One region of the Actinomadura sp. 21ATH genome, then DNA from elsewhere that is predicted to be linked to it. Evidence: riboswitches for the same ligand, from Rfam matches in the RefSeq annotation. Region 1 holds a riboswitch; each other region holds the start of a gene.
What was found. Region 1 has a riboswitch for cyclic di-AMP ahead of ACA361_RS03780 (CHAP domain-containing protein). Riboswitches for the same ligand answer to the same signal wherever they lie in the genome.
Positions count from the first base shown of each region.

Region 1 (5,462 bases):
CGAAGACGGCCGTGCCCTTGCGGACGGGGAGCCTGGACAGGACCCGGTTGAAGACGGCGACCTTGGTCTTGCCGGCGGTGAGCCGGCGCCGCAGCGCCGCCTTCAGCGAGCGCGCGGACCGTTCCGTACGGCGCAGGCCCTGCCAGGCCCGCCGGAAGGCGGTGCTGTGGCGCAGGGCGCGGACCGCCGCCTTGAACGGGACGGTAAGCAGCCCGCCGCCCTCCAGGACGAACGACAGGTTGCCGCCCTCCGTCTCGTACGACCTCAGCCGGGTGCCGGCGAGCCGGGTGAGCCGCGGCCGCACCGGCAGCCGCACGCCCGTCACCCCCGAGCCCACTCCCGCTCCCGCGTGCCCGCCCTCCACGCCGATCCGCAGGACGAGCCGGTCGCCGTCCACCCGCATGATCAGCCGGGCGTCCCACAGCGGGTCGACGAGCCCGACCGGCCGGACCCGGCGGGCGGTGTCGAGCGCGGCCCGCCACTCGATCGTGTCGCCGCGATGCGCGAACTCCGCCGGGAACCGCACGGTCCGGCGGGGATGCCGCCGGTCCCGCAGCTCCACCTCGCCGCGCAGCCGGGCGCCGGCGGGGATCCGGCCGAGCGGGTTGGCGACCAGGCCGGACAGCCGCGCGCGGCGGCCGGCGCGGCGCAGCGCGACCGCGGTGGTCGCGGGCCGCAGCTCGGTCAGCGGGCGGGCGTGGATGCCGAGCGCGGTGACGTCGAGGATCTCCCGGCCCTGGCCGTCCCGCAGGTGCCGCTCCCCCCAGTAGACGCGGCCCTCCCGCTCCACCAGCTCGGCGCGCAGCTCCGGGATCTTCTTGCGGGCGAACTCGGCGGCGGCGATCGCGCCCTCAAGATCGCCGCGGCCGACCATGTACGCGGCGATGGCGGGCAGCCGGTTGGAGGCCGCCAGTGCCCCCGGGTCCAGGTCGGCGACGTACGGCCGGGCCAGCTCCAGGAACCGCCGCCGGTAGTCCTCGTCGCGGGATCGCAGGTCGTAGAGGTAGAGGAGCAGGTCGTGGTTGACGAACTTGGCGTCCTTGGCCGCCTTGAGGTCCGCCGCCCCGTGCGCCCGGAACACCCGGTCGATGCGGCGGTGGACCTCCAGCCGGTCGGCGAGGTTGCGCAGCTCCCGGCGGCGGTTGGAGATCGACGGCCGGTCGGCGCGCGCCTCCACGTACCAGGTGTAGACGCGGTGCGGGACGACCGCGATCCGGTCCGCGGCCAGGTACGCCTCGGCCGAGAACAGCAGGTCCTCGTAGTGCAGGTCCTCGACGAAGCGGAGCCCGCGGTCCAGCAGGAAGTCCCGCCGGTAGCACTTGTTGGTCGAGAGCGTGTCGTAGAGCAGGTCGGGATGGTCCAGGACGGAGTCGTGGACGGCCCGGCGCCGGTAGAGCCGCGGGTACCAGGGCGTCTCGCGGGCCTTCGGGCCCAGGTGGGAGCGGACGCACAGGCCCGAGACCAGGTCGGCGCCGGTCTCCTCGGCGGCGGCGACCATGGTGAGGCAGGCGTGCCGGTCCAGGACGTCGTCGCTGTCGAGGAACATCACCCGGTCCCCGCGGGCCAGCTCCACGCCGGTGTTGCGGGGGCGGCCGCAGCCGCCGGAGTTCTCCGGCAGGTGGACGGCCCGGACCCGGCCCGGGTGCGCCGCCGCGAACCGGTCGGCGGCCTCGCCCGTCCCGTCGGTGCTGGCGTCGTCGACGATCACCACCTCGACGCCGCCGAGCGTCTGGCCGAGGGCCGAGCGGACGGCGCGCGGCAGCCGTCCGGCGTCGTTGTAGGCGATCACGACGACACTGACGTCCGGCCGGACCCGCATCCCATCCCCTTTCGCACGCTCCGGGACAGTGATTTCCAGCCAGGTCCATCACCGGGTCGACTCGGGATCAAGCGGACGTCAATATTCACGGATTCTCGCGTTCTGTCCCGGAAAGCTCGGGCGGCCGGTGAACGCGCCGAGGGCGCCCGCACCAGGTGCGGACGCCCTCGGACCAGGGGTTTTCCGGAGTGGCTCAGCGTTTCCGGAGCGGCTCGGTTGCCGGAGAGGCTCAGCTCTTCCGGTAGTCGGGGTAGCCGTAGCCGACGATCTGCGACTTCTGCCGCGTCTTCTCCTTCACGGCGTTGCCGGTGTTGCCCTCGACGGTGTCGACGGTGCCGTCGCCGTTGTCCTTGACGACCAGGCCGACGTGCTCGATCGAGTTGATGCCGCCGCCGTTCCAGGAGAAGAACACCACGGAGCCGGGCTTGGCCTCCTGGCCCCAGCGGCCGGTCTTCTTGAACCACTTGGCGTGCTCGACGGTGTAGGCGTCCCAGCCCATGTTCTTGACGCCGGTCTGCGCGCCGACCCAGGACACGAACATGTTGCACCAGGAGGCGCCGTTGTAGCTGGAGACGTTGCCGCCGTCGCGCGCGGCGGTCAGCTTGGCGTTGTCGGTGCCCACGTACCAGTCGTGGAACTTGGTCTGGCCGCCCTTGCCCTCGGTGATCCCGACCTGCTTCTTGGCGAGGGCGATCACGTCCCGGGCGGTGGCGGACCCGGCGTTGGCGGTGGCCTTCTTGGCCGAGCCGGCCTTCTTCTGGGCGTCGGCGGCCTTGCCGGCGACGGTCCCGGTGGCCTTCCGAGCCTGGCTGCTCACCTGCTCGGGCTGGACGGCGGTGTGGCCGCCCTTGCCGACGCCGGCGACGCCGGCGACGGTCTGGACCTCGGTGCCCGCGGCGCCGGTGGAGGCGGCCGCGCCGACGGCCGAGCCGAGGGCGAGCACGCCCAGGGCGGCGCCGCCGGCCACACCGGCCGCGGCCCGGCCGCGCAGGGCGAGGGTCTGGGTGGTCAGCTCGCTCGCGCGGTCACGAAGGTCGGCGAGCAGAGCGGGAGAGATACGGAACGACACAGCAGGGGTCTCCTGATTTCTTCCATGGCCGCCTACCGGGTTAGCTGTCGGATTCGGACGTGGAAGTCGCCCTACGGTGCGCGCGGAGGCGCACCGATTCACCCCAGATGGTTGGGTCCCCGGCTCCAGGCGCCGTCTTCGGCGCGGAACGGACTCGGCGGTCCGGCGGCCGTCAGGGGCCACCGGCACTGCGATCAGATGGATGGACGGTTCGCGCGGGTTCTATGGTCCGCACACGCGACCGCGGTCGGCGGGATCCGGCCCGGTCGGCTCGGCCCGCCTACCAATGGCGACGCATGGGGTGCATCGCCCAGAGGTGGTCAGAAGGTATCAAACTTCTAGCTCGTGGCAAATCCGGTGCAAAGCACGCGGACACAGGTTCAAAACCACATGACCCCCGCATCTCTTCCCGACATCGGGGAACGATTCGGACTCTCGTGTCGGATCGACCCGTACGCACCGGGAGGGAACGCGGCGATGCTGCCGGATCTGGGGTTGTTGGCGATCACTCTGCTGGGCCTCGCGGGGCTGGCCGTACTGGCCCTCGCGCTCTGCGTGGCCGGGGGCCTGCGGCTGGCCCGCACCCTCGCCGAACGGGTCCCCGTACGGGCCGAAGGGGCCCCGCTCCCGGTGCGCCGCCCGGCGGCCCGGAAGTAGCGTCGGCGAGCGGCCCAATCGGCGGCACCAGGCCCGCTTCACCCGCCTCACCTGCGCCTTCGGCGCCGGTCCAGCGACAAAGGCCACACCAAGGCCGGGTCACGAACGCTCTGAGACCCGCCTCACACCCGCGCGCCCGGGAAAGCGGCGCGTCAGGTCGCGGCGGCGGGCTCGGCGCCGGCGCTCGCGCCCGCGGCGGCCGGGCCCGAGCCCGCGATGGCGCCGGCCAGGACGAGCCGCCCGGCGGTGGTCACCATGGCGACGACCTCGTCCACCGGGGTCCGCAGCGAGGTCAGGCTGACCAGGGCGGCCAGCAGCACATGGCCGATCACGATCTCGACCTGGTCCCGCTCCGGCACCGGGTCGCCGATCGCGGCGGCCAGCCGGTCGCGGAGGGTCATGAACAGCACCAGCCGGTCGTCCTCGACCGACGAGTCCTCGGACGTCACGGCCTGGACGATCGCCGACGTGAGCGGGATCTCCTCGGCCCCGACCCGGATGATCCGCTCCAGCAGCGCGGTGAGCCGCTCGATCGGGGTGTCGCCGACCGCGAGGGCCTCGACGTCGTCGGTGACCTGGTGCACCCAGGCGCCCGCCACCTCGGTGATCAGGTGGTCCTTGGTGGCGAAGTAGCGGTAGACCGTGGCCCTCGCCACACCCGCGCGGTCGGCCACGTCGTGCATGGTCACGGCCGGGTAGCCGCCCTCCAGCGCCAGCAGCCGGGCGGCCTCGACCAGCCGTTCCCGGCGGGCCTGCTGCTCCTTGCTCAGCGTCCGGGTCACGGTGAACCGCGCATCGCCGCTCAACGCGCCTCCTTCGGGGGTGACCGATCGGGTGACGGACGCCATCTTCTCGCACATCCGTTCCCCTCGCGCGCCGGGCTCGGGCGTGCGGGCGCGCGGGGTCTTGTCCGGCCCGCCGCCCGCGGGCGAGGATGCATCGGGTAGATCATTCTTCGCCCTATCGCTTGCTTGGTTCGTGACGTTAGTCTAGACACCAGTCTCCGATCGGAGCCGCCGATGGACCTGCACGAGGCCCTCTACACCACCCGCGCGATGCGCCGGGTCCGCCCCGACCCGGTGCCGCTGGAGGTCCAGCGCCGCATCATGGACGCCGCCGTGCGGGCGCCCAGCGGCGGGAACGCCCAGGACTGGCGGTTCCTGCTGGTGGACGACCCCGAGGTGAAGGGCCGGATCGGGCCGCTCTACCGCGACTCCATCGACCAGCTCTGGAAGACCGTCTACAAGGACCGGCTGGACGCCGCCAACGCCGACCCCGACGACCCGGGCAGCGCCCAGATGCTGCGCGTCCAGCGGTCGGCGCAGTGGCTCGCCGACCACTTCGAGGAAGTACCGCTGTTCCTCTTCGCCTTCACCCGGTTCGACCCGAACGGCGGCTCGATCTTCCCCGCCGTCTGGAGCGCGCAGCTGGCCGCGCGGGCCGAGGGCGTCGGCAGCTCCCTCACCTCCGTCCTGGGCTTCTTCCACCCGGACGAGACGTACGACATCCTCGGCGTCCCCAAGGACGAGCACTGGACCATGGCCTGTTGCGTCTCCTTCGGCTACCCCACCGGCCGGTGGGGCGTGGCCGCCCGCCGCCCCGCGCACGAGGTCACCCACCGCAACGCGTGGGGCGCCCCGGCCGGATTCGAGACCCCCGAACCACTCTGGAGCCCCGAATGACGCTCGAAGGCACGTCCGCGCTGGTCACCGGCGGCGGCAGCGGGATCGGCCTGGCCTGCGCCCGGCGGCTGGCGGCCGACGGCGCCGCCGTGACCATCTGCGGCCGTACGGCCGAGCGGCTGGAGGCCGCCGCCAAGGAGATCGGCTGCGGGTGGGCGGTGGCGGACGTCACCGACGAGGAGCAGATCGCCGCGGCGCTCCGTACCGCCGCCGGGGCCGGGCCGCTGCGCGCCGT
Region 1 is NZ_JBGNUR010000001.1:766,802-772,263, forward strand. It holds gene ACA361_RS03775 (CDP-glycerol glycerophosphotransferase family protein) at 1-1,819, opposite strand, end outside; gene ACA361_RS03780 (CHAP domain-containing protein) at 2,049-2,888, opposite strand; cyclic di-AMP (ydaO/yuaA leader) riboswitch at 2,903-3,042, opposite strand; gene ACA361_RS03785 (hypothetical protein) at 3,366-3,545, shown strand; gene ACA361_RS03790 (TetR/AcrR family transcriptional regulator) at 3,698-4,351, opposite strand; gene ACA361_RS03795 (nitroreductase family protein) at 4,565-5,227, shown strand; gene ACA361_RS03800 (SDR family oxidoreductase) at 5,224-5,462, shown strand, end outside.

Region 2 (5,462 bases), on a different contig from region 1:
GATAAAGCCCGCATTCAGGCGTCGAAGACTAACGAATCGGTTGTGACGGGTGGTGCCCGTCGCTAGTGTCGTCCGCTGACATCGTGGACGAGAGGGGCACAACCGATCGTGGCCAGTGATATCACCGAGGCGGGCCCGGCTCCCGGCCGTTCCCGCCAGGGCTTCATGGCGGGGCGCGGCGCCTCCCGCCGGTTCACGGCGACCGTCTGCCTCGCCGTGACCGCCTCGCTCGCCTTCCCCGCCACCGCTGCGCACGCCGACCCGAGCGCGGCCGACGCCCGCAAGAAGCTCACCAAGCTGAACGAGCAGGTCGAGCAGCTGGTGGAGAAGTACAACCAGGCGAACGAGAAGCTCAAGGTCGCCAAGAAGAAGTGGAAGGCGACCCAGGCGGCGGGCAAGGAGGAGCAGGCGACCTTCGAGCAGCTCCGCACGAAGATCGCCGCCATGGCCGCCAACGCGTACAAGCAGGGCGACACCGGCGACGTCGCCGGGTTCGTCGGCGCCGAGAACCCGCAGGCCGTGCTGGACCAGGCCGCCGTGTTCTCGCACCTGTCGCGCAACCGCAGCTCCGAGATGGCCCAGTTCCTGGCCTCGGCCCAGCGGGTGCGGCGGGAGCAGGCGCAGGCCAAGGCCGCCTACGACGAGGCGCTCGGCAAGGCCAAGGAAGTGAAGGCCAAGAAGGCCGAGGTCGACAAGTCGATCGCCAAGCAGAAGCGGCTGCTGGCCCGGCTGGGCGAGCCGACCTCCTCGGGCGGCGGCGCCACCGGCGGCAGCTACAACGGGCCCGCCAGCGGCTCGGCGCGCACCGCGCTGAACTTCGCCTACGCCCAGCTCGGCAAGCCGTACTCGTACGGCGCCGCGGGTCCGAGCTCCTACGACTGCTCGGGCCTGACCATGAAGTCGTGGGCGGCGGCGGGCGTCAGCATCACGCGGACGACCAACTCGCAGTACGCCGCCACCAAGCGGGTCGCCAAGAGCGCCCTGCAGCCCGGCGACCTGGTGTTCTTCAACAACCTCGGGCACGTCGGCATGTACGTGGGCGGCGGCAAGATGATCCACGCCCCGCGTACCGGCAAGAACGTGGAGGTCGTGAGCATCACCTCGGGCTACTACCTCTCCAACTACTACGGAGCAGGGCGGCCGTAGGACCGCGACCCCCGAGCGGCACCCACCGGCGGACCAGGAGTTATTCCTGGTCCGCCGGTTTTTTGTGCCCTATTTGCCAACTTCGCGACCTTTGGTACCTTGTGTCCCACTTACGGCGTCCCCCAGGCGTCGTTCCCGGCCCGTGGTGCACTCCAGCACCACCCGCCCCTCCCGCGGCGCCCCCCAGGTGCCGCCCCCGCTCGGCGCCTCCCAGGTGCCGCGAACCGGCCGGCCCGGCCGTCCAGTGAGCACACCGGCAGCGCGCATGGGTGCCGCCGGCGCCTCGCGGCGGCCCTCCCATCGGGCCGTGGCCGGGGGCGCGTCCCGTTCCACCGGGCCGCCCGTACCCCCTTCTCCTTCCCGCAGCGCCCTCGCCCCCGAGGGCGCCGGAAGACCTGACCAGACCCGATAGCGGGCGCCCGGCGCACGGGCGCCCACCCGCCGAATCCGCGATCGCGGAACCGGGGACCCACATGTCCCATGGGGTGAATCGGCCTCGTACCAGCCCGCACCGGCCCGGCGCCGGCCCGCGCTCGTACGCGCCGTAGGGCAGCTTCCACGCCCGAACCCGTCAGCTAACCCGGTAGGCGGCATGGAAGCTGAGGAGCCCTCCGTGGCAGGCAAGCACCGCAAGACCCATCCCCTCGTCGCCAGCCTCCGTACCACCGGCGGCATCGTCGCCGGCGCGACCGTCGTCGGCCTGGCCGCCGTCACGACGCAGGCGTTCGCCGGCGAGGCCGGCTCCCCCGGCCGCCCCGGCGCCTCACTGGCCGCCGCCGCGGCCCAGGCGGAGAAGGCCGGCGCGAACGGCGAGGCGAGCAAGCAGAGCAAGCAGAGCAAGGCGAGCAAGGAAGGCAAGGCCGGCGGGGCGAAGGGCTCCCGCGAGCGGACCAGGAAGCCCACCGCGGACGACGCCATCGAGCTGGCCAAGTCGCAGGTCGGCATCTCCGAGAACGGCTCGGGCCAGACCAAGTTCCAGGACTGGTACATGACGACCGAGCGGGCCAGGGAGACCGTGGCGCGCGACGGCGGCTCCATCAAGGCTTACGACGACGCCGCCTGGTGCAGCATGTTCATCTCCTGGATCGGCGACCGCATCGGCTTCAGCGACCAGCTCGGCAAGGACGCCTGGACGGTCGAGCACGCCAAGTGGTTCAAGGAGAACGGCCGCTGGGGCACCGAGCCCCGCCCCGGCGCAATCGTGTTCTTCGACTGGGGCGGCGGCAAGTCGCTCGACGACATCGTGCACGTCGGGATGGTGGTCGAGACGGCCGGCCGCGGCAAGGTCCGCACCGTCGAGGGCAACACCTCCAACGCCGTCAAGATCCGCGAGCGGTCGGCCGACCAGATCGTCGGCTACGGCTACCCCGACTACGCGAAGTGAGCCTTCCTCCGGCGGGCCGGACCACGCGCGGCGGTCAATAGGATCTCGCGCATGGACGGACCGGCCGGCGGGCGGTGGCGCGGCGTCCCGCGGCGGCGGACCCTGGCGGTCCTCGCCGCGGGCGCCGCGCTCTGCGCGCTCGCGGGCGCCGGCGTGACCGCCGCCCGCACCGGCCCCGGCGGTCCGGCGCCCGGCCCCGCCGCGACGGCCGCCGCCGACGTCGGGCCCCCCGACCGGCGGGCCGTGGAGGCCGTCCTGGCCAACCGCGAGCGCGCCGTGCGCGACCGCGACCGGACCGCCTTCCTCGCCACGGTCGCCGCCGCCCCGGCCGGGTACCGGCGAGCGCAGGCCGTGATGTTCGACAACCTGCTCAAGCTGCCCCTGGAGGGGTGGCGGGAGCGCTTCGCCGCGGTCGCGTCCACGGCGGGCGGCGCCGCGACCGTCCAGGTGGAGCTGCGCTACCGGCTGCGCGGCCACGACGCGGCGCCGCTGGTCCGGACCCGCCACCTGGCGTTCGCGCCGCGCGGCGGCCGCTGGGTCATCACCGGCGACGGCGCGGGCCGCGGCCTGGCCGACGACGCCGAGATCTGGGACGGCGGCCCGATCACCGTGGTCAGGGGCCGTTCGGTGCTGGCCGCCGGCGACGGCCCCGGGCTGGCGGAGATCGCGCGGCGCCTGGACGCGGCCGTACCGGCGGTGGACGCGGTCGCCGGCCCGCTCGCGGAGAAGGGCTGGGAGCGCCGCGCCGTCGCGCTCGTCCCCGCCGACCCCGCGCGGGCCGGGGCCCTGGCGGGCGGCGGCGGCGAGCCGGCCGGGATCGCGGCGCTCGCGACCGTCATGCCCGCGGTCCGAGGCGGCGGCGCCGACCGCATCGTCATCGCCCCCGATTCCTTCGGCCGCCTCAACGCCCTCGGCCGCGACGTCGTGCTGACCCACGAGCTCACCCATGTCGCCACCGGCGGCGCCCGCGACGGCCGCACCCCGCTGTGGCTGATCGAGGGCTTCGCCGACTACACCGGCTACAAGGGCCGGCGGGTGGGCGTGCGGTCGGCCGCCCGCGAGCTGCGCGCCGAGGTCGCCGCCGGGCGGCTGCCCGCCGCGCTCCCCGGCCGCGCCGCCTTCGAGGACGGCGCGGACCGGCTCGCGCAGTCGTACCAGGAGGCCTGGCTGGCCTGCCGCATGATCGCCGAGCGGTACGGTGAGGCGACCCTCGTCCGGCTCTACCGGGCCGCGGGCCGGAGCTCCGAGGACGCCGCCCTCCGCTCCGTCCTGGGCCTGGGCACGGCCGCCTTCACCGCCGCCTGGCGCGACTACCTGCGGGAGGAACTGCGATGACCGACCGGCGCTCCAGGACGGCGGCCGCGATCACCGCCGCGGTGCTCTTCGCCGGAGTGGGCGCCGTGCTGGCCCTCACCACCCCGTGGAACCCGCTGGACGGCCCCGCGCCCGGCGGCCCCGCCCCGGTGGACCCGGCGCGGGACTTCAGCGCCTCGGAGATCGCCCGGTCGCGCGCGTTCGACGCCGCGCTGGCGCCGCGCGCGTACCTCGGCCTCCTGGCGGGGCTGGCCGTGGTCCTGGTGCTCGGGCTCACCCCGCTGGGCGCCCGGCTCGTCTCCTGGACGACCGCGCGGGTACGGCGCCGGCCCCTGCGGGTCGCGGTGGCCGCCGTGGCGCTGACGACGGTCGTCCACGCTGCCGGGCTGCCGTTCGGGGTGTGGGGCGAGGCCGTCCTGCGCGACTACGGGCTGTCCACGCAGAGCTGGCCGGAGTGGCTGCTGGACGAGGCCAAGTCGCTCGTCCTCACCTGGGTGATCTGGACGATCGCGCTCGTGCTGCTCTACTGGCTGCTGCGCCGCTTCCCGAGGTACTGGTGGACGGGCGCGACGGCCGGCGGCTTCGCGCTGGTCGTGGCGGTCTCGTTCCTGTACCCGGTGGTGTTCGAGCCGGTCTTCAACAGGTTCCACTCGCTGCCCCGCGGCGAGCTGCGCACGAGCCTGCTGGCGATGGCCGAGCGCGACGGCGTCCCGGTGAAGGACGTGCTCGTCGCGGACGCGTCGCGGCGCACCACCGCGCTCAACGCCTACGTGTCCGGGTTCGGCTCGACGCGCCGCATCGTGGTGTACGACACGCTGCTGAAGTCCACCCCGCGGGCCCGGGTCGAGACGATCGTGGCGCACGAGCTGGGGCACGCCGAGAACGCGGACGTGCTCCACGGAACGCTGATCGGCGCGCTGGGCGTCTCCGGCGCCGTCTGCCTGTTCCACCTGCTGCTGAGCTCCCCGCGCCTGCTGCGGCGCGCTGGCGTCCGCACGGGCGCGGACGGGGGCGCCGAGGGCGAGGACGGCGGCGGGAACGAGGGCGCCGGTGCCGGCGGGCGGGCCGGGGGCGCCGCCGACCCCCGCTCGATCGCGCTGGTGCTCGCCATGGTGACGGTCGCGGCGCAGATCGGCGGCCCCGTCCAGAACCTCATCAGCCGGCGGATCGAGGCCCGCGCCGACGCCCACGCCCTGAACCTCACCCGCGACCCGGTCACGTTCGTGTCGATGCAGCACGAGCTGTCGGTGCGCAACATCTCCGACGTCGACCCGGACATCGTCGAGCGCGTCCTGTGGACGAGCCACCCGTCCGGCCCCGAGCGGATCGCCATGGCGCGCGACTGGGCGCGCCTGCACCGCGTGCCGGAGCCTCCCCCGCTGCGCCCCTAGGCGGGCCTCAGGCGGCCCTCAGGCAGCGGGGAGCGGGACCGAGCCGCTCGGCCCGATCTTGAAGCCCTGCTTCAGCGCGCTGCCCTTCACCCAGTCCCGCCAGGACAGCTGCCAGTAGCCCCAGCCGTTGGTCGGCTCCAGCTCCCGGTCGCTGCCGGTCACCTCGTACGGGTCGCCGCGGTGCGAGAAGTTGTAGAACCACTTCGCGTTCGACGGGCTCATGTTGA
Region 2 is NZ_JBGNUR010000004.1:335,700-341,161, reverse strand. It holds gene ACA361_RS16285 (NlpC/P60 family protein) at 109-1,146, shown strand; cyclic di-AMP (ydaO/yuaA leader) riboswitch at 1,576-1,752, shown strand; gene ACA361_RS16280 (CHAP domain-containing protein) at 1,760-2,530, shown strand; gene ACA361_RS16275 (hypothetical protein) at 2,582-3,865, shown strand; gene ACA361_RS16270 (M48 family metallopeptidase) at 3,862-5,235, shown strand; gene ACA361_RS16265 (Ig-like domain-containing protein) at 5,254-5,462, opposite strand, start outside.
Region 2: another riboswitch for cyclic di-AMP. It lies ahead of ACA361_RS16280 (CHAP domain-containing protein); the one in region 1 lies ahead of ACA361_RS03780 (CHAP domain-containing protein).

Region 3 (5,462 bases), on a different contig from region 1:
GTCCCGCGTTCTACGGTTCCCTGCTGGCGTTCCGGGCCGGTGACCGCCGGATCCTGCTGGGCGCGGTCGCGCGGCGCGCGCGGAACGTACCGGCCGGCCTCGCGCCGCTGGCCCGCGCCGTGGAGGAGCGGCCGCTGCTGCTGGACCTGGTGGTGGCGACCGAGTTCGGCCCCTGGGAACGGTTCGGCGAGCTGCGGCTCGTGGAACTCGCGCCGAGCGACGACGGCGAGACGACGCGATTCAATCCCGCCCGCAACCCCGTGCCGGGGCTGCTCCCCGCGGGGCTGCTGCAGCAGGTGCGCGGCCCGACCTACGCCGCCGTCCAGCGCGCGGCCCGCCGCGGCCGCCGTCCGCGCCGCCAGCGGCATCGCCCACTGGGGAAGGCGGCCCGATGACACCGAGAGAACGCGTCCGGCGGCGCATGCGGCGGCGTCACGCCACCCTCGGCGAGCTCCCCCTCAACTTCGATCCGCACGCGCCCGGCACGGGCCGCCCGGACAAGGGCTGGCACGTCGACGACTACCGGCAGCCGCTCCCGGCCGAGCCGCCCGGCGAGCCGGTCGCGGGAGGAAGCTGGGAGACCGCCTGCCACCTGGTACGCGACTACGAGTACGCCGATCCCGGCATCATCCGGGAGATCTGCCGGTCGGGACCGCCGGAGCCGGGCCGGAACATGCTGCTCGAAGGCCGGTTCTACGGGCTGCGCTTCTACCTCGGCCTCCGCGTCGGAGACGTCGTCGACCGGGTCGTCGAGCAGGACGGGCGCCGGGTGCGCGTATGGGGATGGAACTACCGGACGCTGGAAGGGCACCTCGAACGCGGCCAGATGGACCAGGAGGTGCGCAAGTGGCTCGACACCGGGGAGGTCGAGTTCCACGTCCACGCCTACTCGCAGCGGGCGTCCATCCCGAACCCCGTCGTGCGGCTCGGCTTCGTCGTCTTCGGCCGGATCACGCAGATCAGGTTCTACCGGCGAGCGTGCCGGCGGATGGAGGCGCTGACGAGAGCCGCGCTCAGCACCCGCCGGCAGGCCGCCGGCGAGAGGTCCGGATGATCCGGCGTCCTCAGAGGTCCCCTCAGAGGTACTTGGAGAACAGGTCGGTGGTGGGCCAGGTGCCGATGGCGTTGGCGACGGTGTGGAGGGGCGCGCTGAAGTCGCTGTAGCCGTAGGTCAGGCCGGAGGGGTCGTCCCGCTGGTCGAACAGCAGGGCCCAGCTCACGCCGTCGTAGCGGCGGGTCACGATGGTGCTGCTTCCGGTCAGCGAGCCGTCGTGCCAGGTGTTGCGGCCGCCGGTGACGTCCCGGACGAACCAGCCGAAGCCGTAGTAGGAACCGCCGGAGTTCAGGCCGGTCTCGGGCTTGGCGAACACCTGCTCCACGGAAGCCTTGCTCAGCACGCCGGTCGTCCCGTCCAGGATGGTGCTGAAGCGGGCGTAGTCGACGGCCGAGGCCAGCCAGCCGCCCATCGCGGTGCGGTTCTCCAGGTTGAACGTCCCGTACGGGCCGGGAACGGTGGTCCCGGCGGCGTCGAAGACCGACTTGCCCGTGTACTGGGAGAAGTACGGCACCTCCCCCGCGGCGGCGTCGGCGCGCAGCGACCGGCCGGGCCGCGCGCGCCTGATCCCGACGGGGGCGAAGACGTTGCGCTGCACGTAGTCGGCGTAGGTGGTGCCCGACACCTTGGCGACGATCTCGCCGAGCAGCAGGTAGCCGTAGTTGCTGTAGGCGTAGGTGCTGCCGGGGTCGTGGTCTAGTCGCAGGCCCGTCCCGTAGCGCATCATGTCCGCCCGGCTGATCGGCAGCGAGGCGCCCAGGGCGGCGGCGACGTCCCGGTCGCGGTGGGTGAAGTCGCCGGAGACGTCGCGGTCCCAGCCGCCCAGGTGCTGCAGGAGGCGGCGCACGGTGACCTGCGACAGCCGCGGGTCGGCGGTCTTGCCGGCCGGCGGCGCCAGGTCGAGCAGCTCGGTGACCGGGGCGGACAGGCTGAGCCTGCCGTCCTGGACGAGTCGTGTCACGGCCGTCGCGGTGATGGCCTTGCTGAGGCTGGCCAGCCGGAACAGCGAGGTCGGCTGGACGCTGAGCGCGGCGTCGTCGCTCCAGCTGTAGCCGCGCGCCAGCACGAGCCTGCCCTTGTAGGTCACGGCCAGGGACCCGCCGGGGATGTTGCGGTCCTGCATGAGCTTCTTGACGGCCGCGTCGAAGCCGCTCAGGCCGCTGCCCGCCGTCCCGGTGACCTTCCAGGTACGGGCGGCGGCACCCGTCCTGACCGCCGTGCCGGCGGCGGAAGCGCATCCTGACAGCAGCGCCGGCGTCGCCGTTCCCACCGCCGCCAGCCCCGCCAGCCTGCCGAATTCTCGCCGACTCGGCCGCTTGTACGACACCCTGCCCCCTTGATCGTTTACCGCGAAGACGCGAAATATACCGATCTTGGGTCCCGCCGTCGATACGGCCGGTGGCGCCCGGGCGGGCGGCGCCGCGGTCGGCGCACGGTCCCCGCGTCCCGCGACTTGCCGTGCGCGAGAAGGCGGGGACTGTAGGACTTGCCCGGGACGCCGGGCAGCGATCGAGAGACGGTCCGTCCCCGGCCGAGGAGCCCGATGACCCATCACCTGTCCAAGGGCGGCAGCGTTCCGATACCGGACGCGGCCGCCGCCCCGGTGCCCTTACTGGTCGCCTTCGGACGCCGCCGCGAACCCGCGTTCGCGCACTGGCGGATCGATCCCTGCGCCCTCGTGGTGGGCACTCAGGAGACGGCCACCGCCGCCGGACTCCTGGTCCACGCCGGCGCACCGGCACTCCCGGACGGCGGGATCCGCTACCTGCGGAACGGCGACGAGCCCGAGAGCACCGGCGCCGCGCGCATCGGCGTCGATCTCGCGGCGCTCGACACCGCGGCACGGGTGTACCTGGCCGCCACCGTCGTCGGCGCCGACGGCCGTCCCGGAACGTTCGGCGACGTGCTCGGCGCCCACGTCCGCCTGACCGCCCACGACGAGCTGGCCCGGTACGAACTCGACCAGGACGCCTCCACCGAGACCGCGATGCTCTTCGCCGAGATCTACCACCGCGACCGGAGCTGGCGGTTCCGGGCCCTGGGGCAGGGGTTCACCACCGGCCTGGACGGCATCACCGACCGGTACGGAGGCCGGACGGAGACCGCCAGAACGCGGTGACGGGCCGCCCCGAGGTTCGCGCGCGGGGGCGGACGCCCCGCCGGGTGTTCCGGCGGGGCGTCCGCTCACCGTCGTCCGCTCACAGCTTCTTCGGGCGGTACGCCTTGTACTCGCTGCCGGAGTCCAGGCCGTAGTCGCGCGTCCGGTGGTCGGTGCCGTACCGGCCGCGCTGCTCGTAGGCCCAGTAGGAGGTGCGGTCCTCGTCGGCCCACTTCTCGAAGATGACGACGTGCCGGGTCGTGTTGGTGCCCTCGGCGTCCATGACGAGGTCGCCCTTCTTCAGCTCGGACATCTTGATGCGCTCGGTGTACCTCGACGAGGTGAGGCCCACCGTGTTCGGGCCCGGCTTGGGCAGGTCGAGCGCCATCGCGACGTAGCCGGAGCAGTCGGTCCGGTAGCCGTCGTGGTAGTCGCTCTGGCTGTACGGGATCCTCCGGTCGGTGTGCGGGCGCCAGGTCCTGGCGCGGGCGATCACCTCGGAACGTTCGTCGCGGGCCTCGCCCGCCTTCTTCCCGGCCTCCTTCCCGGCCTCCTTCCCGGCGGGCTGCTTCTTCGCGGAGAGGGTCGCGACCGCGGCGGCCCTCTCGCCACCGCCGGGGTCGGACGATCCGGCCGACGCCTGCACGGTCGTCGCCGCCACGCCGGCCACGGCGAGGCCGGCCAGCACGCCGGCGGTGCCGCGGGACAGGCCCAGGGGGCCGCGCTTCTTGCTGTGCTTGCCTTGCAAGGGGAGACTCCTTGGCTTCCAGGACGCCTACCGGGTTAGCTGACGGGTTCGGACGTGGAAGTCGCCCTACGGCTCTGGAACGGGCCGATTCACCCCTGCGCGGACCGTCGAGGTCGCGCGCACGGTGGATCCCCGGCTCCGCCATGACGGCGGACTCGGCGTTGCCGCTGCGATCCTTGGGCGCGGGGCGCCCGTCCACGGGACCCGGTGTCCCGTGCGCGAAAGAGCGGCGCTGTATGGGTCATGCGGCCATGCGAGGACCGCGTGCTCTGAGAGCGGCTGCCGGCGCACTCGGCCCCGCACGCCGCGGCGTGCGCATGGGAAGGGCCTGACTACTAGGTCTCGGAGAGACCGGGCGCGGCAGGGGGGACAAAGCGCCTGGGGGGCGCATTGGTGGACGACAAGCTAGTGCAACCACCAAAAGAAGGCAAACGCCCCCAAAATCATCATCGCCCCAGCTCAGAGGGGTACACTACGGCCCGCCCGGCATGGCACGGCCCGCCACACCGCCGGGCCGCGGTCACCTGGCGATCGGCAGCTCGGCGATGAGCCTCTCGACGCGGCGGCGGATCTCGTCGCGGATCGGGCGGACCGCCTCGACGCCCTGGCCGGCGGGATCGTCGAGCCGCCAGTCCAGGTAGCGCTTGCCGGGGAAGACCGGGCAGACGTCGCCGCAGCCCATGGTGACGCAGACGTCGCTGGCCTGGACGGCGTCGGCCGTGAGGATCTTGGGCCTCTGGGCGGTGATGTCGATGCCCTCTTCGCGCATGGCCTCGACGACGGCGGGGTTGACGGAGTCCGCGGGCGCCGAGCCCGCCGAGCGGACCTCGACGGCGCCGCCCGCCAGATGGGCGAGGTACGCGGCGGCCATCTGGGAACGGCCCGCGTTGTGCACGCAGACGAACAGGACGCTCGGCTTGGCGGACATGACATCTCCCTGGCTGCGTCGAGGAGCCGCGGGCGCGCTCCGACCCGTGCGAACCACCCTGGTAACGTATCAGCGCATGATGACATCAGTCGACCCTGATGTGATGCGCCTGCTGGCGGATCCGCTCCGGGCGCGCATCGTGTCCCTGCTGGCCGGAGAGGCGCTGTGCACCTGCCACCTGGTCGAGGAGACCGGCGCCAAGCAGACCAACATCAGCAACCATCTGCGCGTGCTGCGCGAGGCCGGGCTGGTGGAGACCGAGCCGTGCGGCCGCTTCACCTACTACCGGCTGCGCGCCGAACCGCTGGAGGCGCTCGCCGAGCGGCTGCACGGTCTGGCGCGCGCCGCCCGCACCACGCTCGACGACTCCCGGAAGAGGCCCTGCCCGTGACCGCGTCCCGTTCCGTGCCCGAAGCCGATGCCGATGGCGGCGCCGCGTCCCGGCCGGACGGCCCCGAGCACGGGCCGGTCGGCAGGCTGTCCACGCTCGACCGCTTCCTGCCGGTGTGGATCATCGCGGCGATGGCGCTGGGACTGCTGCTGGGCCGGGCGGTCCCTGGCCTGGACGAGGCGCTGAGCGGGATCGAGGCGGGCGGGATCTCGGTGCCGATCGCGCTCGGCCTGCTGGTCATGA
Region 3 is NZ_JBGNUR010000002.1:104,743-110,204, forward strand. It holds gene ACA361_RS07135 (DUF1990 family protein) at 1-395, shown strand, start outside; gene ACA361_RS07140 (DUF1990 family protein) at 392-1,054, shown strand; gene ACA361_RS07145 (serine hydrolase domain-containing protein) at 1,077-2,381, opposite strand; gene ACA361_RS07150 (TerD family protein) at 2,598-3,173, shown strand; gene ACA361_RS07155 (hypothetical protein) at 3,253-3,900, opposite strand; cyclic di-AMP (ydaO/yuaA leader) riboswitch at 3,910-4,071, opposite strand; gene ACA361_RS07160 (arsenate reductase ArsC) at 4,421-4,828, opposite strand; gene ACA361_RS07165 (ArsR/SmtB family transcription factor) at 4,932-5,219, shown strand; gene arsB (ACR3 family arsenite efflux transporter) at 5,351-5,462, shown strand, end outside.
Region 3: another riboswitch for cyclic di-AMP. It lies ahead of ACA361_RS07155 (hypothetical protein); the one in region 1 lies ahead of ACA361_RS03780 (CHAP domain-containing protein).